2 regions of the Rhizobium sp. SG570 genome follow, and region 2 is predicted to be linked to the other one. Evidence: predicted binding sites of a transcription regulator. Region 2 holds the regulator's gene; the other holds the start of a gene.
What was found. The regulator HrcA, encoded in region 2, represses chaperone genes, less so after heat shock. The targets are predictions, from matches to a motif close to GTTAGCACTCNCNNNNNGNGAGTGCTAAC.

Region 1: a site for HrcA is predicted at 6,251-6,279, ahead of groES (co-chaperone GroES). Genes of this name have one in related genera too.

Annotation. Positions count from the first base shown of each region.
Region 1 is NZ_JAAZQI010000033.1:17,346-28,553, reverse strand. It holds gene FHT28_RS34165 (ATP phosphoribosyltransferase regulatory subunit) at 1-739, shown strand, start outside; gene hisG (ATP phosphoribosyltransferase) at 739-1,434, shown strand; gene FHT28_RS34155 (DoxX family protein) at 1,514-1,957, opposite strand; gene FHT28_RS34150 (glutathione binding-like protein) at 2,170-2,877, shown strand; gene FHT28_RS34145 (hypothetical protein) at 3,255-3,701, opposite strand; gene FHT28_RS34140 (hypothetical protein) at 3,872-4,063, opposite strand; gene groL (chaperonin GroEL) at 4,182-5,819, opposite strand; gene groES (co-chaperone GroES) at 5,896-6,192, opposite strand; gene FHT28_RS34125 (sulfurtransferase/chromate resistance protein) at 6,458-7,279, shown strand; gene chrA (chromate efflux transporter) at 7,276-8,712, shown strand; gene FHT28_RS34115 (TIGR01459 family HAD-type hydrolase) at 8,805-9,653, shown strand; gene FHT28_RS34110 (bifunctional riboflavin kinase/FAD synthetase) at 9,669-10,652, shown strand; gene FHT28_RS34105 (DUF3311 domain-containing protein) at 10,787-10,984, shown strand; gene FHT28_RS34100 (sodium:solute symporter family protein) at 10,974-11,208, shown strand, end outside.
Region 2 is NZ_JAAZQI010000006.1:86,348-97,555, forward strand. It holds gene lptC (LPS export ABC transporter periplasmic protein LptC) at 160-846, shown strand; gene FHT28_RS14195 (LptA/OstA family protein) at 843-1,505, shown strand; gene lptB (LPS export ABC transporter ATP-binding protein) at 1,537-2,328, shown strand; gene rpoN (RNA polymerase factor sigma-54) at 2,524-4,083, shown strand; gene raiA (ribosome-associated translation inhibitor RaiA) at 4,333-4,908, shown strand; gene ptsN (PTS IIA-like nitrogen regulatory protein PtsN) at 4,998-5,462, shown strand; gene grpE (nucleotide exchange factor GrpE) at 5,551-6,189, opposite strand; gene FHT28_RS14225 (GFA family protein) at 6,401-6,835, shown strand; gene hrcA (heat-inducible transcriptional repressor HrcA) at 6,839-7,927, opposite strand; gene rph (ribonuclease PH) at 8,100-8,816, shown strand; gene FHT28_RS14240 (VOC family protein) at 8,829-9,245, shown strand; gene rdgB (RdgB/HAM1 family non-canonical purine NTP pyrophosphatase) at 9,257-9,901, shown strand; gene hemW (radical SAM family heme chaperone HemW) at 9,920-11,113, shown strand.

The DNA of each region.
Region 1 (11,208 bases), on a different contig from region 2:
CATCCTCAACCGCCTGGTCCCCGGCAAGGCATTGTCGGTGACGCTGGGCGACCAGGCCGTGTTCGAGGCGGTCGTCCAGGCGCTCGGTCTGCCCTCCGGCTGGCAGAAGCGGCTGATCCATGCCTTCGGCAACATGATGCAGCTCGAAACCCTGCTGGCGCGTCTGGCAAGCCCGCATCCGGTCACCGGGCTCGATCCGCATGCCCTCGATTTCCTCAATCGCGGCGACGAGCAGGGGCTGGTCATTCATATCGACAACACCATGCAGGCGACCGGCTATTCCACCAATGCCAGCCGCTCGCCACAGGAGATCGCTCGCCGTCTTCGCGAGAAGCTGGTACTGTCGGAAACCCGTCTCGATAACGCCGCCTTCGGCGTGCTGGAAGAGTTTCTGTCGTTGAGCCTGCCGCTGGCGGACGCGTCTGCAGCGCTGGCCGGCTTTGCCGACGCGGCGGGCCTGAAGCTGGGCGCGGCGCTGGAAGGTTTCGATGCCCGTGTCGCGGCGCTCGCCAATGCCGGGGTCGATACATCGATGATCGAATATCGCGCCGCCTTCGGCCGCCCGCTCGACTATTATACCGGCCTCGTCTTCGAGGCGACGGTGGAGGGGTCGACGGCGGTGCTCGCCGGCGGCGGCCGCTTCGACCGATTGCTGACCCTGCTCGGTGCTAGGGATCACATCCCCGCCGTCGGCTTTGCGCTCTGGCTCGACCGCATCGAAACCGCGAGGGCAGCCTGATGACGATCACCATTGCGCTTCCCTCCAAGGGCCGGATGAAGGACGATTGCTCGGCGATCTTCGAACGCGCCGGCATGCCCATTGTCGCCGTCGGCAATGACCGCTCCTATCGCGGGCGCGTCGAGGGTTGGGAGGATGTCGAGATCGCTTTCCTGTCGGCCTCGGAAATCTCGCGCGAGCTCGGCAATGGCAGCGTCGATTTCGGCGTCACCGGCGAGGACCTCGTGCGTGAGGGCATGGCGGAGGCGGATCGCCGCGTCGAATTCTCAGCCCGCCTCGGCTTCGGCCATGCCGATGTCGTGGTCGCCGTGCCTGACATCTGGCTCGATGTCGACACCATGGCCGATCTCGGCGATGTCGCCGCCGATTTCCGCGCCCGTCATGGCCGCAGGTTGACGGTCGCCACCAAATATTGGCGGCTGACGCAGCAGTTCTTCTCCAGCCAGCACGGCATCCAGCTCTATCGCATCGTCGAAAGCCTCGGCGCTACCGAGGGTGCGCCGGCCGCCGGCTCCGCCGATATCATCGTCGACATTACCTCCACCGGCTCGACGCTGAGGGCGAACCATCTCAAGGTTCTGTCTGATGGCGTCATCCTGCGCTCGGAGGCGTGCCTCGTTCGCGCCCGCAAGCAAAGCCACGAGGGCAACCCCATGGTTCAGCGCATCGTCGCGGCGGTGCGTGCCGCGCTCTGATTTTTTGGATATTCACGCATGAAAAAAGCCCGCCGGAGCGATCCGGCGGGCTTTTTTAGTCCTGGGAGATGCGCTGCAATCAAGCGGTGGCGTAAGCACCGCGGCGTGCGTCGAGCGAATAGACGCCTGCGCCGTTGGTGGCGAGCATGATGTAGGCGCCGGCGAGCGTGACGTTCTTCAGGAAGTTGACGAAGTTCAGGCCGTTGATCCAGCCGTTGGCGGCAGCCGGAAAGTCCGGAACGTTGACGGTCGGCAGGTGGAAGATAACACCGGTGAACACGCAGAAGGCGGCGAGCAGCCAGCCGACGATGCGGACCTGGAAGCCGATGAGAACGCAAACGCCCGTCACGAATTCGAAGGTGCCGGCGAGATAGGTGAGAAGCGTTGCGTAGGGCATGCCGGCGCCGGCGATCATGCCGGCGGTGCCTGCCGGATCGGTCAGCTTGCCGAAGCCGGCGAAGATGAACATGAAGGCGAGCAGGATGCGCGCCACGAGGATGACGATATTGTTGGTGTTGGACATGATAGTCTCCAATGAAAGCGGTTGGGTCGGTGGCGACAATTTCTGAAGACAGATATTCGTGATTTTTGGGAGATTGAAAAGATAAACAACTGCGCACAATTAGTTCACAATCAGTGAACAATGCTGACGCTCGGCACTCTTCCCATCGGCTCCGTATCGGTTATGGTGACGCAAATTCATCCGCCAAAATCATAATCTTGGAAGGAGCCCCCATGGCCGATCTGTCGTCTTTTCCAATCACGAAGCGCTGGCCCGCCAGCAATCCGGATATCATCCAGCTCTATTCGCTGCCGACGCCAAATGGCGTCAAGGTGTCGATCGCGCTCGAGGAACTGGGTCTGCCCTATGAGCCTCATCTGGTTTCCTTCGGCACCAACGACCAGAAGTCGCCGGAATTCGTTTCGCTGAATCCGAACGGTCGCATTCCCGCGATCATCGATCCCAATGGTCCGGACGGCAAGCCGATCGGCCTGTTCGAGTCCGGTGCGATCCTGGTCTATCTCGCCGAGAAGACCGGCAAGCTTATGCCCAAGGACGCGGCCGGCCGTTACGAGGTGTTGGAATGGGTCTTCTTCCAGATGGCCGGCATTGGTCCGATGTTCGGCCAGTTCGGGCACTTCTTCAAGTTTGCGGCTGATAAGGTTGCCAACAATCCCTATCCGGTCGAACGTTATCGCGACGAGGCCAAGCGTCTTTTAGGGGTTCTGGAAGAGCGCCTGAAGGGGCGCCAGTGGATCATGGGCGACGAATACACCATTGCCGACATCACGACGTTTCCGTGGGTTCGCGGCGTCGATGTGTTTTATGGCGGCCGGGACGTTCTCGAATTCGAGAGCTTCCCCTCGGTCATGAGCTGGCTGGAGCGCGCTCTTGCACGTCCGGCGAGCCAGCGCGGGTTGAACATTCCAAAGCGGGATTGATTGGCTCCGATCTCTTCGGGAGCAGGTCGGTCAGGTCCGTCTTTGTCGGCGTCTATGTGCCTGGCCTCTCACGCCAGCACGCTCCCCGTAGACGGCAGGGCAATTGCTTATGGGGCATGCCAGTGCCGCACAACCCCTTTTCCCCGAGGGGAGAAGGGGTTGTGCGGCGACGATCTCATCTCATATGCGATTGCCCTGCCGTAGACGGGGCGAGGGGGTCGGTCCCGCGTTTGCGGCGGGATCTCACTCAGCAATGAAGGTGCCGATTTTAGAGGACGAGACTCCCTTTCCCTGCTTGCGGGGAGAGGGTTGGGGTGAGGGGCGGGCACGCAGGGGCGACGATGGTGAATTCACCTGACCATCATCGACAGTGGCTTCTACTGCCGGATGGCCAGCTGGCTGCCCGGCTCCAGCTTGAAGCGCGGAAACAGGAAGACGCCGACCAGGCTGCCGGCATGTTTTCCGTCGGCGGCGATGGATTCGCCGACGCAGAAGATTGGCTGGCGATGACCGCCGGTACCAAGGATCGTCGTTGAGTAGCAGAAGCAGGATGCAGCGGTAGCCCCTTGCTCGAAAATATCGAGGATGCGGATGCGATCATGCGCATCATAGCAATGCATCAGGCTCAAGAGACCGCATTCCGAGGAGCTCAGCCCGTGCAGCATGGTGCTCCACTGACCGAGCCGGATGATGCCGCTCGACAGGTCGCCCGTCCAACCTTCGGAAACACAAAACTGCGCCAGAAGATCGGGATCATGCCCCCCGAATTCCAGCGAGCCGGGAGCAAAGGGTGCGGAAAAATTGGCCTTGGCAATCTTGAACAATATGATCCTCACTTGAGCGCATGGTCCCCCGAGCGCGCTTCATTCGAATTCCGTCCATCTTCGGATGGAACGTCTCCCCCGCATGTCGCGCCTTCAGGAAAAGCAGAGCCGCATCTCCGCCGATTCCGTCTTTCGCCATGCTTTTCGGGTTGTCGATCCCGTCTATGAAGTCATTTCAAGTAATAAATCCGGACGCCATCATTCCCTGATGTCATGATTGTACGCAGGCGCTGATTAAGCGTGCCGAAAATAAGTAAAATTTGTGTGCATTGCAGCTTACCCTCTAAAATCGCTGCGCTGGGATTTATAGGGACTTTTTTGAAAACGGCAATGGGGCAGTTTGCGTAAATTTGCATGGCCATGAAACTTGCCGAACTTGCATCAAAACTGTTTCGGCACAAATGAAAAGGGCGACCCGAGGGCCGCCCTTCGTCAATTCCGGATGCCGGATTGAACAGTCATAATAAGGCTAAAGCCCTATCACATCATGTCCATTCCACCCATGCCGCCCATGCCGCCAGGCATAGCCGGAGCGTCCTTCTTCGGCAGTTCGGCGATCATGGCTTCGGTGGTGATCAGCAGCGAAGCAACAGAAGCTGCGTTCTGCAGAGCCGTGCGGACAACCTTGACCGGGTCGACGATGCCCATGGCGATCATGTCGCCATATTCAGACGTCTGAGCGTTGTAGCCGTAGTTGTCTTCGTTCTTGTCGAGAACCTTGCCGACAACGATCGAAGCTTCGTCACCAGCGTTTTCAGCGATCTGGCGAACCAACGCCTGCAGCGCACGACGAATGATGTTGACGCCGGCTTCCTGATCCTGGTTCTCACCCTTGGCGGTGATCTTCGTGGAGGAACGCAGGAGAGCGATACCACCGCCCGGTACGATGCCTTCCTGAACAGCAGCGCGCGTCGCGTTGAGAGCGTCGTCGATGCGGTCCTTCTTTTCCTTCACTTCAACTTCCGTCGAGCCGCCAACGCGGATCACGGCAACGCCGCCAGCGAGCTTGGCAAGACGTTCTTGCAGCTTTTCGCGGTCGTAATCGGAAGAGGTTTCTTCGATCTGAGCCTTGATCTGGGCAACGCGTCCTTCGATGTCGGACTTCTGGCCGGCGCCGTCGACGATCGTGGTGTTTTCCTTGGAGATCGAAACCTTCTTGGAACGGCCGAGCATGTCGAGGGTGACCGACTCGAGCTTGATGCCGAGGTCTTCGGAGATGACAGTGCCGCCCGTGAGGATGGCGATGTCTTCAAGCATGGCCTTGCGGCGATCGCCGAAGCCAGGAGCCTTGACGGCAGCGATCTTCAGACCGCCACGCAGCTTGTTGACGACGAGCGTTGCAAGAGCTTCGCCTTCGACGTCTTCAGCGATGATGAGGAGCGGCTTGCCGGTCTGAACGACGGCTTCGAGAACCGGGAGCATGGCCTGCAGGTTCGAGAGCTTCTTCTCGTGCAGCAGGATGAACGCGTCTTCGAGATCGGCGATCATCTTTTCCGGGTTGGTCACGAAGTAGGGGCTGAGGTAGCCACGGTCGAACTGCATGCCTTCGACGACTTCGAGTTCGGTTTCGGCGGTCTTGGCTTCTTCAACCGTGATGACACCTTCGTTGCCGACCTTCTGCATGGCTTCAGCAATATCGAGACCGATCTGCTTTTCGCCGTTTGCCGAGATCGTGCCGACCTGTGCGACTTCTTCCGACGTGTTGATCTTCTTGGCCTTGGCCTGGAGATCCTTGACGACTTCTGAAACGGCGAGATCGATACCGCGCTTCAGGTCCATCGGGTTCATGCCGGCTGCAACTGCCTTGGCACCTTCGCGAACGATGGCCTGGGCGAGAACGGTTGCGGTCGTGGTGCCGTCGCCGGCGATGTCGTTGGTCTTCGAAGCAACTTCGCGGACCATCTGGGCGCCCATGTTTTCGAACTTGTCTTCGAGTTCGATTTCCTTGGCGACCGTGACGCCGTCCTTGGTGATGCGCGGAGCGCCGAAGGACTTGTCGATAACGACGTTACGACCCTTCGGGCCGAGCGTTACCTTGACTGCGTCGGCGAGAATATCGACGCCACGAAGCATCTTTTCGCGGGCGCTGCGGCCGAATTTTACTTCTTTAGCTGCCATGTCTAAAAACTCCTGAATTCGCATTGTCCGGGTTTATGGCCCGTCAGCTGTATCGGAAAAGGGGAAACCGGCTGGATTAGCCGATGATGCCCATGATGTCGGCTTCCTTCATGATGAGAAGGTCTTCGCCGTCAAGCTTGACTTCGGTGCCCGACCACTTGCCGAACAGGATGCGGTCGCCGGCCTTGACGTCGAGCGGGACGATCTTGCCGGAGTCATCGCGAACGCCGGAGCCGACGGCGACGATTTCGCCTTCCTGCGGCTTTTCCTTGGCGGTATCGGGAATGATGATACCACCCTTGGTCTTTGCTTCGGACTCGACGCGACGAACGACGACGCGGTCATGAAGGGGGCGGAAATTGGTGCTTGCCATTGTCTAATCCCTCGATCAAATGACATTCACGGATCAGCGGGGGATCCGTATGGGCTGCGTTAGCACTCAGCATTGGCGAGTGCTAGCGACGGTGATTTAGGGGTGGCTAGCAAACGAGTCAAGAACGTGCCCGTGAATTTTTTCAAACCGCTCTTCATTGACTTGCTGCCGGTTTTGCCGGAAAATCCTGGGCATGGGGTTTGCGGATACCCCACGAGGCGTCATGCCGGAGTTTCGCGTCCATCTCTTTTGGAAGGGACGTAACATGACTTCGTTCAGCGCCATCACCCCCGAAAAGCTTCTTCGTCTGCTGGGCACGCCGAAAGCGCCCGCGATACTCGACGTTCGCAGCGTCGAGGATTTCGACGCCGATCCCTGTCTGGTGCCGGCCTCGCGCCGCCGGGATTACAAGGATGTTCAGGCTTGGGCCGCCGAATTTCACAACCGGAATGTCGTTTGCCTCTGTCAGCACGGCGGCAAGCTCAGCGAAGGCGTCGCCGCCTGGCTGCGGCTGGCTGGTGCCGCGGCGGAAATCCTCGACGGCGGTCTCGACGCCTGGCGGGCGGCAGGATTGCCGTTGATCCCGGTTTCGATCCTGCCCGATGCCAACGCGTCCGGTGCAACCGTGTGGGTAACCCGCGCCCGGCCGAAGATCGATCGTATCGCATGTCCCTGGCTGATCCGCCGCTTCGTTGATCCCGGCGCTTCGTTTCTCTTCGTGACGGCTCAGGAAGTCGACGGCGTCGCCGAACGCTTCGGCGCGACACCCTTCGATGTGGAGGGGGTATTCTGGAGCCACCGCGAGGAGGAATGCACTTTCGATACCATGGTGAGAGAATTCCGGCTCGACCTCCCGGCACTTCACCATCTTTCCCGCATCATCAGGGGCGCCGATACCAACCGGCTCGATCTTGAACCGCAGGCGGCTGGCTTGCTTGCCGTTTCGCTCGGCCTGTCGCGCATGTTTGCTGACGATATCGAACAGTTGGATGCAGGCATGTTGTGTTATGACGCGCTTTATCGCTGGTCGCGAGACGCGACCCAGGAAAAGCATGATTGGGTATCGCATGGAGCAAGAAGATCGTGAGCGAAACCGTTTTGGCTGACGATCTGGTTGCGAGCCCGTCCCTCAGCGAAGCCACACGCGTGTGGGCGCGCGTCGGCGCCTTGAGCTTTGGCGGCCCGGCCGGGCAGATCGCCCTCATGCATCGCATGATCGTCGACGAGAGGCGTTGGGTCGATGAGGAGCGCTTCCTGCATGCCTTGAGCTACTGCATGCTCTTGCCAGGCCCGGAGGCACAGCAGCTTGCGACTTACATCGGCTGGCTGCTGCATGGCTGGCGCGGCGGTTTGATTGCCGGTCTGCTGTTCATCCTGCCGGGCTTTGTCGTCATTCTGGCGCTTTCGGCTTTCTACGCCATTTTCCATGACACCAGCCTGCTTGCCATGATCTTCTTCGGCATCAAGGCGGGCGTGCTGGCGATCGTCTTGCAGGCGCTGATGCGGCTGAGCGGCCGTGCCCTCAAGAGCCGCTTCCATGTGGCGATAGCGATTGCCAGCTTCGTCCTTCTCTTCATCTTCGATCTGCCCTTTCCCATGGTCGTGCTGCTGGCCGGCCTTACCGGATATGGGCGGGTCCTCCATCGAGCCTGGCGTGACGAACGGTGGCGACCACGATTGCCGCGCCTGACGGCGCCAACCAGCCGCTTCGGATGGCTCGGAGGCGCTCAAGCGAAGGCGTCCGTCCTGACGATCCTGCTTTGGGTATTGATCTGGCAGGCGCCACTGTTGTTGGTGCATGCTCTCCACGGTCCACAGGATGTCGTCTCCGAGGCGCTCAGCGGTGAAACAAGCGTATTCGGCGCCATTTTCTCCTTTTTCTCACGCATGGCGATCGTCACCTTCGGCGGCGCCTATGCTGTTCTGGCTTATGTCGCGCAGACGGCGGTACAGCATTATGCCTGGCTGAAGCCGGGCGAAATGCTGGATGGTCTCGCACTTGCCGAGACGACTCCTGGGCCCCTCGTATTGGTTTTGTGCTTCGTCGGCTTCATGGCGGGATTTCGCAATCCCTTCGGCTTCGATCCTCTGTTTGGCGGTTTTCTCGGAGCGAGCCTCGCGGCCTGGGCGACATTTGCGCCGAGCTTCCTCTTCATTTTCGCCGGTGCGCCTTACATCGAAAAATTGCGCGGCCATTCGGGTCTTTCGGGCGCGCTTGCCGCCATCACGGCGGCCATCGTCGGCGTCATGACCAACCTTTCGGTTTGGTTCGGGCTGCATGTGCTGTTTGCGAATGTCGATCGGCTGGTGCTGTTCAGTCACCCCGTCAGGATTGACGGCGACGATTTCGCCAATGTACCGATCGCTGGTATCGCGTGGCCGAATTGGGGCACCCTTGATATTTCGGCGCTGTTGCTCTTCGTCCTCGCGGCCGTCCTGGTTTTCCGTCAGCGCGCCGGCGTTGCCACCGTGCTTAGCGTTTCTGCCGTGGCGGGTTCCCTGCTCCGGCTTGCCGCTTGAGCCCTGTGCGGCGCAAAAACCTGCGTATCGCTCTTGTAATTTGCCGGCCGGTTTGCGATGTCAGCCCGTGATTTATTTGACGCGAGGACCGCATGGGCAAACGTATCGGAAGCTTTCGCGAGATCGGCGGACTTTATGATGTTGCGCTCTGCGATGTGTGGGGCGTGCTGCATAACGGCGTCTCCGGTTACAAGGAAGCGTCCATCGCGCTGGAAGCGGCCCGCAGCCAGGGTCTGACCGTCGTGCTCATCACCAATTCCCCGCGCGTCGCTCCGAGGGTGGTCGAGCAGCTGCGCGTGATCGGTGTTCCCGACAGTGCCTATGACCGCATCGTCACATCGGGCGATGTCACCCGCAGCCTGATCGCCGAGGGTCCGAAAAAAGTGTTCCTGCTGGGGCCGGAGCGTGACATCGGCATCCTCGAAGGGCTCGACGTGCAGCGTGTCGAGGCGGGCGAAGCCGAAAGCATCGTCTGCACCGGCTTCTTCGACGACGAGACCGAAACGCCTGACGATTATACCGACATGCTGACGGCTTGGGCTGCCCGCAAGGTGCCGCTCATCTGCGCCAATCCAGACCTCGTGGTCGAGCGCGGCCACCGGATGATCCCGTGCGCCGGCGCCATGGCCGCCTATTACGAGCGGCTCGGCGGGCAGACGCGGATCGCCGGCAAGCCGCATCAGCCGATCTACGAAGCCGCGATTGCGGCAGCCCGCGAGGTGCGAAGTGAATTCCCGCTGTCGCGCGTCGTCGCCATCGGCGACGGCATGCCGACCGACGTGCGCGGCGCGCTCGATTACGGCCTCGATCTTCTTTACATCAGCCATGGCATCCACGCCCGCGAATACGTCGTCGACGGTCACACCGACGAAGCAGCCCTCGGCGCCTTCCTGGCGCGCGAGCAGGCCTCGCCGAAGTGGTGGATGCCGCGCCTTGCTTGACCGGAGTGGCAGACGATGACCGTTTTCCATCGCAACGAGACCCGCGACCCGCTTCCCGACGATCTCAAGGGCGGGGTCATCGCCATCGGCAATTTTGACGGTGTGCATCGCGGTCATCAGTCGGTCCTCGATCGGGCGCTGGAGATCGCCAGGGAGCGGGGCGTTCCAGCTCTGGTGCTGACCTTCGAGCCGCATCCCCGCACCGTGTTCAAGCCGGATCGGCCGGTCTTCCGCCTGACGCCGGCACCGCTGAAGGCGCGCTTGTTGGAAGCCCTCGGCTTCAACGCCGTCATCGAATACCCGTTCGACCGGACCTTTTCGCAGCGCTCGGCGGATGAATTCGTCCATTCGATCCTCATCGACTGGCTGCACGCCTCGGAAGTCGTCACCGGCTTCGATTTCCATTTCGGCCACGACCGTCAGGGCGGCCCCGCCTTCCTGATGAACGCCGGCAGCCACAATGGTTTCGGCGTGACGCTTATCGACGCCTTTCGCGACGAGAATACCGAGGTCATCTCCTCGAGCCGCATCCGCACGCTGTTGGCCGAGGGAGACGTGGGCCAGGTCGCCGGCATGCTCGGATATCGCTATACCGTCGAAGCGCCTGTCATCGGCGGCGAGAAGCTCGGTCGCACGCTCGGTTTCCCCACGGCCAATATGCAGCTTCCGCCGGAAATATCGCTGAAGGCCGGTATCTATGCCGTGCGGTTCCGTGCAGCGGACGGCGTCATCCGCGACGCGGTTGCGAGCTACGGCCGCCGTCCGACGGTCACCGACAACGGCGCGCCGCTGCTCGAGACCTATGTCTTCGATTTCAGCGGCGACCTCTACGGCCAGATCTGTTCGGTTTCCTTCTTCGGCTATCTCCGCCCCGAACTGAAGTTCGACGGCCTGGATGCGCTGGTCGCGCAGATCAGGAAGGACGAGGATGAGGCGAGGGCGCTGCTCGCCGGCGTCCGACCGCTTGGCGAAATCGATCGCTGCATCGCATTTTCCTGATATCATGCAAGGGGTTGGCTGGGCGAAGCGTGCCGCACCGCAGCATTTTTTTGCCTTGAGCCAACCTTCATATGCGTTAATCCTTATCGGCGATGAGGCGTGAGTCGGCGCGCCAGTCTCCGAAAGGTATTCGAATGGATAAACGCTTTGGAACGGCGGCCTGCTGGCTGCTCGTCATTCCCTATATCGGCTTGCTCTGGGTCCCCTTCTACAACAGCCATGATCCGGTCTTGCTCGGTTTCCCCTTCTTCTATTGGTATCAGCTGGCCTGGGTGCCGATCACCGCTGTCCTGACGTGGATCGCCTATCGGAGCATGCGCCATGACGACTGAGATCGATCCGACCGCACTCGCCGTCTTCATTTTCTTCTTGGCGCTCGTGACCGTCATGGGCTTTGTCGCCGCGCGCTGGCGCCGGCCGAAGACCCTTGCCCATATTGACGAATGGGGCCTTGGCGGCCGCACCTTCGGCACGTGGATTACCTGGTTTCTCGTGGGCGGCGACTTCTACACGGCCTATACCGTGATCGCCGTCCCGGCCCTGGTCTACACGGTCG
Region 2 (11,208 bases):
AGCAAATGGCATATTTTTCTGCCAAAATTCCTCGGCTGCAGAAAAAAATCCATATTGGCAAGCCAGTGCAATAATGCGAAACGATCCGATAGGCCTTTTGGCACAGTCTGTGCATGACGTGAATGCCGTTCTCCGGATCAGAAAAGACGGACCTGTTGCATGCTCAATACGATCGAGACCTCCGGCCACGCAATCCACTCAGCGCCGGACCGAAACGCGTATAAAGTCGCCACTTTTCACTCCGCACGTGTGAAGAGGCTGCGAATACTGCTGCCTTTGGCCGCTTTCATCGTCTCGCTTATCTTCATCGCCGTCTCCGTCATCCGCGCCTATCTGCCGGCCGACATCCAGATCGAGGGCGCCAAGATCGAAGACGGCAAGGTCGTCATGGAGCGTCCCGCCATCGCCGGCCGCAACAAGGACGGCATCAATTACTCCCTGCTTGCGGAAAAGGCGCTGCAAGATATCCGGAATCCGAACATGATCACGCTGAAGACGATCAAGGCATCGATGCCTGTCAATACTGACGTGATCGCGCATGTGACGGCCCAGAGCGCGGATTTCGATCGCCAGGCCGACACGTTGAAACTGACCGAGCCCTTCGTCGTTCAGATGGACAACGGCTTGCGCGCCGAGTTCAAGACCGCTTTCCTCGATGTGAAGAAGGGCGACCTGTCCAGCCAGGATCAGGTTGCAATCCAGCGAGGTGGCATGTCGGTTGTTGCGCGTTCGCTCAAGATGACGGATAAGGGGAGCGTAATCGAATTCGACGGGCAGGTTCAAATGCGTATCGAACCGTCCGCGTTCCACAACACAGCTAGCGAACAGAAGCCGGGCGGTTCATGATAAACGATTGGACACATTCAATTTTCAACTCCGGCCTGCGCAAGGCAGGCCTTTTTTGTGCTTTCAGCGCGCTCGCCTTTTTCGCAGCGGCGGAAGCAGGCGCGCAGGCAACGACAAGCAACATGCCAGGGCTTGCGCTTTCCAAGGATCAGCCGATCCAGATCGAAAGCGACAAGCTGGAAATCCATGATGCGGAAAGCCAGGCCGTGTTCACCGGCAACGTCAAGGTGGTTCAGGGGACCACGACGATGCAGGCTGGCAAGATGACTGTTTTCTACAAGAAGAAGCAGCCCGCTGATGCCAATGCCAAGCCGGCGGAGGACAATCCGGTCGCCAAGGCAGCCAAGGAGCAGAACCAGTCGCTGGTATCGGGTGACGCCAATATCGACCACATTCTGGTCACCGACAAGGTCTACCTCGTTTCCGGCACACAGACGGCGACAGCAGACGACGGCTCGTTCGACATGGCCAACCAGCTTGCCATCCTCAAGGGCAAGAAAGTGGTGCTGACCGACGGACCGAACGTTTTCACCGGTTGTCAGCTCACCGTGCACATGGCGACGGGCGAAGCGCAGCTGGATGCATGCGGGGGCCGTGTCCAGATCCAGCTCGATCCCAAGTCGCAGCAAGTGCAGCAACAACAGCAAAAGAAGAACTGATACCGGCCCCGTGACGACATCGACCACTTCCATCTTGCCCGGCACGACCGGGCCTTCCTCCACGGCAGCGGGCGCACCGGCCGCGGATAAAGCGCGTTATCAGGGTACCCTGATTGCGCGCGGCCTCACCAAGACCTACCGCACCCGGCGCGTCGTCAACGGCGTCTCGCTGGTGGTGCGGCGTGGTGAGGCGGTCGGCCTGCTCGGGCCTAACGGCGCGGGCAAGACCACCTGCTTCTACATGATCACCGGCCTCGTGCCTGTCGACGAAGGTACGATCGAGATCGACGGCAACAATGTCACCTCGATGCCGATGTATCGCCGCGCTCGGCTCGGGGTCGGCTATCTGCCGCAGGAAGCCTCGATCTTCCGTGGCCTGACGGTGGAGGAGAACATCCGCGCCGTGCTCGAGGTCCACGAAAAGGACAAGGCGAAGCGGGAACACAAGATTGACGAACTGCTGGAGGAATTCCACATTCGCAATCTGCGCACAGTGCCGGCGATAGCGCTTTCGGGCGGCGAGCGGCGGCGCCTGGAAATAGCGCGCGCACTGGCAACCGACCCGACCTTCATGCTTCTCGACGAGCCCTTCGCCGGCGTCGACCCGATCTCGGTCGCCGACATCCAGAACCTCGTCCATCACCTGACGGCGCGCGGTATCGGCGTGTTGATCACCGACCACAATGTTCGTGAGACGCTCGGCCTGATCGATCGCGCCTACATCATCCATGCAGGTGAAGTCCTGACCCATGGCAGGGCGAACGACATCGTCAGCAATCCGGAAGTACGAAAGCTGTATCTCGGCGACAATTTCAGCCTTTGACAGGCTGAAATTCAACCGGAGCGCACGTCAATATTATTGGACGCTGTCGCGCTTCGGAAATTTACCTTCGCTTCACAGTTCCACTTGACCAAATCCAATAAAAAAGCAATTTTTGGGCCAGTTGGGATTTCGCGAAGTTTTTATTAACGGAAAACGCGAATTCCCGAGGAGATCAAGGGGAGTCCCGCGTCCGCCATGGCACTATCGGCCAATCTTTTCCTGCGCCAAAGCCAAAGCCTGGTGATGACACCGCAACTGATGCAATCCATCCAGTTGCTGCAGATGACCCATTTTGAACTGACTCAGTTTATCGCGCAGGAAGTCGAGAAGAATCCGCTGCTTGAATTTGCGTCAAATGACGAGGATATAGGCAGTAGTGGCGATCGCGAGACGAAGGACGAGCGCTTCGAAACCGTGGACGAAACCCACGGCGACGATGATTTCGACCGCAATCCCGGTGATCTGGCGAGCGACTGGTACGAGAGCGACAATACCGGCAATGCGGACCGGCTGAACAACGAGCTCGATACCAATTTCAGCAACGTCTTTCCCGACGATGGAAGTCCGCAGCGTGCCGATGCGCCGGAACTGCTGAGCCAATGGAAATCCATGCCTGGCGGCGAAGCCGGCGAGAGCTACGATCTTGACGATTTTGTCGCCGGCCAGGTGTCGCTTCGCGATCATCTGAACGAACAAATCCCCTTTTCGCTTCCGGCCGCGGCCGACCGGCTGATCGCGCAGTACCTCATCGACCAGCTCGATGATGCCGGTTATCTGCATGCCGACCCGAAGGAAACGGCGGAGCGTCTCGGTGCCGCCCCTCGGGAAGTGGAACGCGTGCTGAATATCTTGCAGCAGTTGGATCCCCCCGGGGTCTTCGCACGCTCTCTCAGCGAATGTCTGGCAATCCAGCTTCGGCAGAGGGATCGTTTCGATCCGGCTATGGAGCGGTTGATCCAGAATCTCGAGCTTCTCGCCCGGCGTGATTTTGCAACGCTGAAGCGGCTCTGTGGTGTCGACGAGGAAGACCTGCTCGACATGATGACGGAGATCCGCCAGCTCAACCCGAAGCCCGGCAGCTGCTTCGAGACCGGCATATCCGAGGCGATCATGCCCGATATCGTGGTGCGCCCCGCCGCAGACGGCAGCTGGCTAGTGGAGCTCAACCCCGATACGTTGCCGCGCGTGCTGGTGAGCCAGTCCTATTTCGCCTGCGTCTCCAAAACCAGCCAGGACCACGCCTTTCTGTCGGAATGCCTGCAGAATGCCAATTGGCTGACCCGCAGCCTTGACCAGCGAGCCAAGACGATCATGAAGGTGGCGAGCGAAATCGTGCGGCAGCAGGACGCTTTCCTGGTGCATGGGGTCGACCATCTGCGGCCACTCAATCTGAAAACCGTGGCGGACGCCATCAAGATGCATGAATCGACCGTCAGTCGCGTGACCTCGAATAAATATATTCTAACGCCACGCGGACTGTTCGAGCTCAAATATTTCTTCACGGTTTCGATCAGCGCCGTCGAAGGCGGCGACAGCCATTCCGCCGAAGCGGTGCGTCACAAGATCCGCCTGCTGATCTCGAGCGAGAGTTCCGATGCGGTTCTGTCCGACGATGATATCGTGGATACGCTGAAGAAGGGCGGCATCGAGCTGGCTCGCCGTACGGTTGCAAAATACCGCGAGGCAATGAACATTCCTTCATCCGTGCAGCGGCGGCGAGAGAAGCGGGCCATCGCAAAAGTCGCGAACTTCTGACCGTTGTCGGCATTCAACCACAGACTGCGGATCTCCTAACAGTCCGTTAAGATGCAGTTGACTTTCAGATGCGGCGGGGCTAGAAGCCCGCCGCAATCGCTGCAGGACAGCACGACCATGAACTTATCCCCATCATCCCGAAGGCGGCCGATATACGCAATTTGTCTTTGACCGCGTGAAGTGCTTGGATGAGCTTGAGGCTTGGCGTAAACTGGTACGCGCAATAACCACTACAAGAAGGGAAACTCCATGAGTGTGCGTGTCTCCGGTAAACATATGGAAATTGGTGACTCATTCCGCCAGCGGATTGAAGACCAGATCGGTATGGCCGTGACGAAATACTTCGACGGGGGGTATTCGGGTCAGGTAACTGTTCACAAGTCCAGTTCTCGCTTCGCGGCCGATTGCAAGCTTCATCTCGACAGCGGTGTGGTGTTGCATGCCGCCGGAGAGGCGATGGACCCGCAGCTTGCTTTCGACGCGGCGTCCGAGCGTATCGAGAAACGTCTGCGCCGTTACAAACGCAAGCTTAAGGACCATCAGGCCGGCAATCATGCGAACGGTCAGGCTGAAGTCGCCTACACCGTCATGGACGGCGTTCCGGACGACGACGAAGAGATTGCCTCCGATTTCGCGCCGGTGATCGTTGCCGAAAGCACGAAGCAATTGAAGACCATGTCGGTGGCGACGGCTGTGATGGCGCTCGACATGACCGACGAACCGTTGCTGCTCTTCCGCAGTCCCGGCAAGGAACATCTGAACATCGTCTACCGTCGTCAGGACGGTAACATTGGCTGGATCGACGCGGCCAATATCAAAGGCTGAGAATAGAAGATGAGCGGCGGCTCCGTGCCTAAGTAGGCCGACCGCCGCTCCCCCGTTATCGGTTCTCGGCGACACGAAGGATAAAGAGAATGGCATTGGCAGATTTGCTACACCAAGATGCGATCATCCCCGCCTTGAGGGCAAATTCCAAAAAACAACTGCTTCAGGAGCTGGCAGCCAAAGCCTCCAAACTGACCGGACTTCCCGAACGAGAGATTTTCGACGTGGTGCTGCAGCGCGAGCGCCTGGGCTCCACCGGCGTCGGCAACGGCATCGCCATCCCGCATGGCAAGCTTGCCAGCATCAAATCCATCGCAGGCATTTTCGCGCGCCTCGAAGCACCGGTCGATTTTGAGGCGCTGGACGACCAGCCCGTCGACCTCGTCTTCCTGCTGCTCGCGCCTGAAGGCGCAGGCGCCGATCATCTCAAGGCACTCTCACGCATCGCCCGCGTTTTGCGAGACCAGGACCTGGTCGCCAAGCTGCGCGCCACCGAATCCGCTTCGGCGATCTATGCATTCCTCAACGAGGAACAGGCATCCAACGCCGCTTAACGGTGACTTGGATCACATCGGATCAAGGCAAAAATAAGAGCCGGATGATTGTGGATCATCCGGCTCTTATTTTTTTATCGCGTGAAGATCAGGCGTCTTTTTCGTCCAGCGGGCTGTTGGCGCCCTCTGCGTTCTCGACGATCTTGGGGCCGCCCTTGGCGACGCCGACCATGGCCGGGCGCAGAACGCGCTCGCCGATGACGAAGCCGGCCTGCACGACCTGCACGACCGTATTGTTCGGCACCTCTGAATTCGGCACCTCGAACATCGCCTGATGGAAATTGGGGTCGAACTTCTGCCCGATCGGTTCGATCTGGCGCACGCCATGGCGCTCCAGTGCCGAGAGCATGGAACGCTCGGTCATCTCGACGCCGTCGATCAGCGTCTGCAGGCCGGCATCGGCGCCGGCGCGCGCTTCGGCCGGAATGGCGTCCAGCGTGCGGCGCAGATTGTCCGCCACTGCAAGCATGTCGCGGGCGAAGCTCGCCACGGAATAGGACTTCGCATCCTTCACATCACGCTCGGTGCGGCGGCGAAGATTGTCCATCTCGGCGGCGAGGCGAAGGTAGCGGTCACGCAGTTCGCCGTTTTCGGCCTTCAGCAGCTCGACCGGGTCCGGCTGAGACGGCTCGGTCGCATCAATGGTTTCCGCTGCGTCTTGAGCGAAATCCGCTGATGTGTCGGCCGCCGCGGCGTCAGGTCCGGTTTTCGTTGTTTCGTCGGTCATGACGGTCTCCGAATTGCTTTGTCTTTTGGATGTGCCCGATATCGAGGTTTAGCCGGAAAAAATCAAGGCTTTGTCGAGAAGATCAGCCAATTCGTGGCATTACGACGGTGGCAAGATACCGGCGGATCAGAGACGCTGGTTGCGACTCGGCTATCCAGGCCTTCTCTCCGGTGATATAGTTAAGCGTATCTCAACACGGCGGGTGAGATCAATGTCCAGCGGCAAATCCCTTTCCGGCAAATGTTTCTGCGGTGCAGTCGAGGTCACCGTCGACGGCGAGCCTATCGCGATGGGCTATTGCCACTGCGATTCCTGCCGGGAATGGTCGGCGGGACCGGTCAATGCCTTCTCGCTCTGGCCGCCCGAAGCCGTCCACATTACCAAGGGTGCAGATCGCATCGGCAGCTACCAGAAGACCGAAACGAGCGTGCGCAAGTGGTGCACGGTCTGCGGGGGCCATCTGCTGACGGAGCATCCCCCATGGGGCGTAACCGATGTTTACGCCGCTGTCCTTCCCGGTCTCGACTTTCAACCGGCATTTCACGCCAATTACGAGACGACGGTGCTGCACATGAAAGATGGACTGCCGAAGCAGAAGGATTTTCCGGCGGAAATGGGCGGATCGGGAACGCTGCTTCCCGACTAGGCGTCAGATCCCTGGCCGCGACAGCCTCGAAATCAGCTGTGCCGTATAATCCACCATGGGTACGATGCGTGCGTAGTTCAGCCGCGTCGGACCGATGACGCCGACTGCTCCGACGATGCGATCGTCATCGTCGCGGTAGGGAGCGACGATGAGCGATGAGCCGGACAGCGAAAAGAGCTTGTTTTCCGAACCGATGAAGATACGCACCCCCGGTCCGCTTTCCGCAAGGTTGAGGATCTCGATGAGACTGTCCTTCTTTTCAAGGTCATCGAATAGCAGACGCAGCCGGTCCAGATCCTCGGCGCCGCCGACGTCGGCCAGCAGATTGGCGTGGCCACGCACGATGAGTTGCGTCGGCTTGCCTTCGGCGTCGTCACCCGACAGCACCGCAATTCCGCGCTCGACCAGCTCATGCGACAGGCTGTCCAACTCCTGGCGGACGCTATCCTTCAGACTTTGCACACGCCGGCGGAATTCCGGAAGGGTCTGGCCGGCCATATGAGCATTGAGGAAATTGGCGGCCTCCGTCAGCTGCGACGAGGTGATGCCGGCCGGCAGTTCGATGATGCGGTTTTCGACCTGGTCATGATCGCCGACAAGCACCGCAAGCGCCTTGGTCGGCTCCAGGCGGATGAATTCCACATGCTTCAGCACGGGATCGCTTTTCGCGGTAATGACCAGGCCGGCGCCGCGCGAAATGCCGGACAGCATGCGGCTCGCCTCGGACATGACCGATTCCATCGGCTGGTCGCGATTGCTCCCGCGCACCTGCCGATCGATGTTGGCGCGGTCCTCGGCGGAGAGGTCACCGACCTGCATGAAGGCGTCGACGAAGAAGCGCAGGCCGATCTGGGTCGGCAGCCGGCCGGCGCTGATATGCGGCGAATAGATGAGACCAAGCTCTTCCAAGTCGCTCATGACATTGCGCACCGAAGCTGGCGACAAGGACATGGGCAGCAGGCGCGAAAGATTGCGCGAACCGAGCGGCTCGCCGTTTTCGAGATAGCCTTCGACGATGCGGCGAAAGATTTCCTTGGAGCGTTCGTCAAGCGCAGCAATGACATCCGAAACCGTCGATGTCGTAAATACCATTTTGCTGCCAAATCCGTTCCATTGAGCCTTAGTGAAAATATAATCATTCAGTTAGCAATCGCAAAAGGGAAAAATGCGGTTACCGCCGCAGTGGGGCATTAAAGCCTGCTTTTCCTTTGCAAAAGCCTCCTCTGGGTCGTAGAAGCGGTCATCGAAGTTTCAGGAGAGTGGAATGCGGCCTTCAGGCAGAAAAACCGATCAGATGCGCAAGGTGTCGTTCGAGCGCAATTTTTCCAAGCATGCGGAAGGCTCGTGCCTGGTCAAGTTCGGCGATACGCATGTGCTCTGCACGGCAAGCCTGGAAGAAAAGACGCCGCCATGGCTGCGCAACAGCGGCAAGGGTTGGGTCACGGCTGAATACGGCATGCTGCCGCGCGCGACCGGCGAGCGCATGAAGCGCGAAGCTGCCGCCGGCAAGCAGGGCGGCCGCACGCAGGAAATCCAGCGCCTCATCGGCCGCTCGCTGCGCGCCGTCGTCGACCTGAAGGAGCTCGGCGAACGTCAGATCACCGTCGACTGCGACGTCATCCAGGCCGATGGCGGCACGCGGACCGCGGCGATCACCGGTGGGTGGATCGCGCTCTACGATTGCATGAAGTGGATGGAAAGCCGCAACATGATCAAAGTCGACCGCGTACTGAAAGATCACATCGCGGCGATCTCCTGCGGCATCTTCGCCAGCCAGCCGGTGATCGACCTCGATTATCTCGAGGATTCCTCGGCAGAAACCGACGCCAACTTCGTCATGACCGGCAAAGGCGGGATCGTCGAGATCCAGGGAACGGCCGAGGGCACGCCCTTCAGCGAAGAAGAATTCGCCACGCTCCTGGGCCTTGCCAAGAACGGCATTGCCGAACTGGTGGATCTGCAGAAGCAGGCGATCGTCTGAGGATATCCTGCAATGGCGGACGCGGCTCTCGAAGGCATCTTGGAAACCGCTCTCTATGCGGACGATCTCGATGCGATCGAGGCCTTTTATAGCGGCATTCTCGGGCTCGAGAAGATCGCACGTGGTGGTAACCGCCATGTCTTTTATCGTTGCGGGCCGGGCGTGCTGTTGATCTTCAATCCGGCCGAGACGATGAAGCCGCCGGAACCGGGCTCCCTTCCCGTGCCGCCGCATGGCACGACGGGCGATGGTCATGTCTGCTTTCGGCTCAGCGGCGACGACATCGAGGCAATGGCCCGGAAGCTGAAGGCTGCGGGCATTGCCATCGAAGCCGATTTTCACTGGCCGAACGGCGGCCGCTCGATCTATTTCCGCGATCCGGCCGGCAACAGCCTGGAATGCGCCGAACCCCGCATCTGGGGCTTATGACGGGACAAGACATGCGCAAACTCGATACCAAGACCATCGTCGTCGCCAGCCACAATGCCGGCAAGATCCGCGAAATCGAGGATCTGATCGGCCCCTTCGGCTTTGCCGCCAAGTCGGCCGCCGACCTCAATTTCATCGAACCGGACGAAACAGGCACGACCTTCGAGGAAAATGCCGCGATCAAGGCCCTGGCCTCGGCGCATGCTTCCGGCCTGCCGGCACTGTCCGACGATTCCGGCCTGGTGATCGATGCGCTCGGCGGCGATCCGGGGGTCTATACCGCCAACTGGGCTGAAACAGCTGACGGCACTCGCGACTTCGCCATGGCGATGCAGAAGGTCGAAACCGCGCTGGAAAAAGCCGGCGCCACCTCGCCTGAACGCCGTACGGCTCGTTTCGTCAGCGTGCTTTGCCTTGCCTGGCCGGACGGACATACCGAACTTTTCCGCGGCGAAGTCGAAGGCGCCGTCGTCTGGCCGCCGCGCGGCACCCAGGGCTTCGGCTATGATCCGATATTCCAGCCGGAGGGATATGAGACGACCTTCGGCGAGATGAGCGCCGACGAGAAGCATGGCTGGAAGCCCGGCAATCCGCAGGCGCTGTCGCATCGCGCCCGCGCCTTCAAGGTCTTTGTCGAAACCTGTCTGGAGGCGTAGGCTTACTTCGTGGAGATCATGGATTCGCAAGACCTGATGCGCGGGGCGCAATTGCTACCGGATACCGGCGAGCCTGGTTTCGGCGTCTATGTGCATTGGCCCTTCTGCGCGGCCAAATGTCCCTATTGCGATTTCAACAGCCATGTCCGTCACCAGCCTGTTGATCAGGAGCGTTTCGCTGCCGCCTTTCTGAAGGAGATGGCATCGATGCGGATGATCAGCGGCCCGAAAACAGTGACCAGCATCTTCCTCGGCGGCGGCACACCTTCGCTGATGAAGCCGGAGACGGTCGGTGCGATCCTCGATGGCATCGCCAGGACCTGGCATGTGCCTGACGGCATTGAGATCACCATGGAGGCCAATCCATCGAGCGTCGAGGCCGAGCGCTTCCGCGGCTATCGCGCCACCGGTGTCAATCGCGTGTCGATGGGCGTGCAGGCACTGAACGACCGCGACCTGAAATTCCTGGGCCGCCTGCACGATGTCGCCGACGCGCTGAAGGCGATCAAGCTGGCGCGCGAGATCTTCCCGCGCATGTCCTTCGACCTCATCTATGCCCGCCCGAACCAGACAGTCGAGGAATGGGAACGCGAGCTGAAGGAGGCAATCTCCTACGCCGTCGACCACCTCTCGCTCTATCAATTGACCATCGAGGAAGGCACGCCCTTCTACGGCCTTCACAAGGCCGGTAAATTGATCGTGCCCGACGGCGACCAGTCGGCGCTGCTCTACGAGGCAACGCAGGAGATCACCGAGCGCGAGGGCATGCCGGCCTACGAGGTCTCCAACCACGCGCGTCCCGGCGCCGAAAGCCGGCATAATCTCACCTACTGGCGCTATGGCGACTATGCCGGGATCGGTCCCGGCGCCCATGGCCGGCTGACCCGCGGCTCGCAAAAGCTTGCAACGGCCACCGAGCGGAAGCCGGAGAGCTGGCTTGAGATGGTCGAGCGCGACGGCCATGGCATGGTCGATCAGGAAATGCTCGGCTTCGACGAGCAGGCCGACGAATTGCTGCTGATGGGCCTGCGCCTGAAGGAGGGTGTCGACCTCGCCCGCTGGCAGGAACTCTCCGGCCGGGATCCAGATCCGCAGCGCGAGGCTTTCCTGCTGGAGCACGGGTTCATCGAGCGGCTGGGCAATTCCCGCCTGCGCTGCACGCCGACGGGAATGCTGCTCCTCGATTCCGTCGTTGCCGATCTGGCCTGTTAGTCACCTCCCTCGAGGGCGGGGCAATTGCATATGGGGCATGCCGGTGCCGCAAGCTCCTTCTCCCCTCGGGGAGAAGTTGGCCCGAAGGGTCGGAT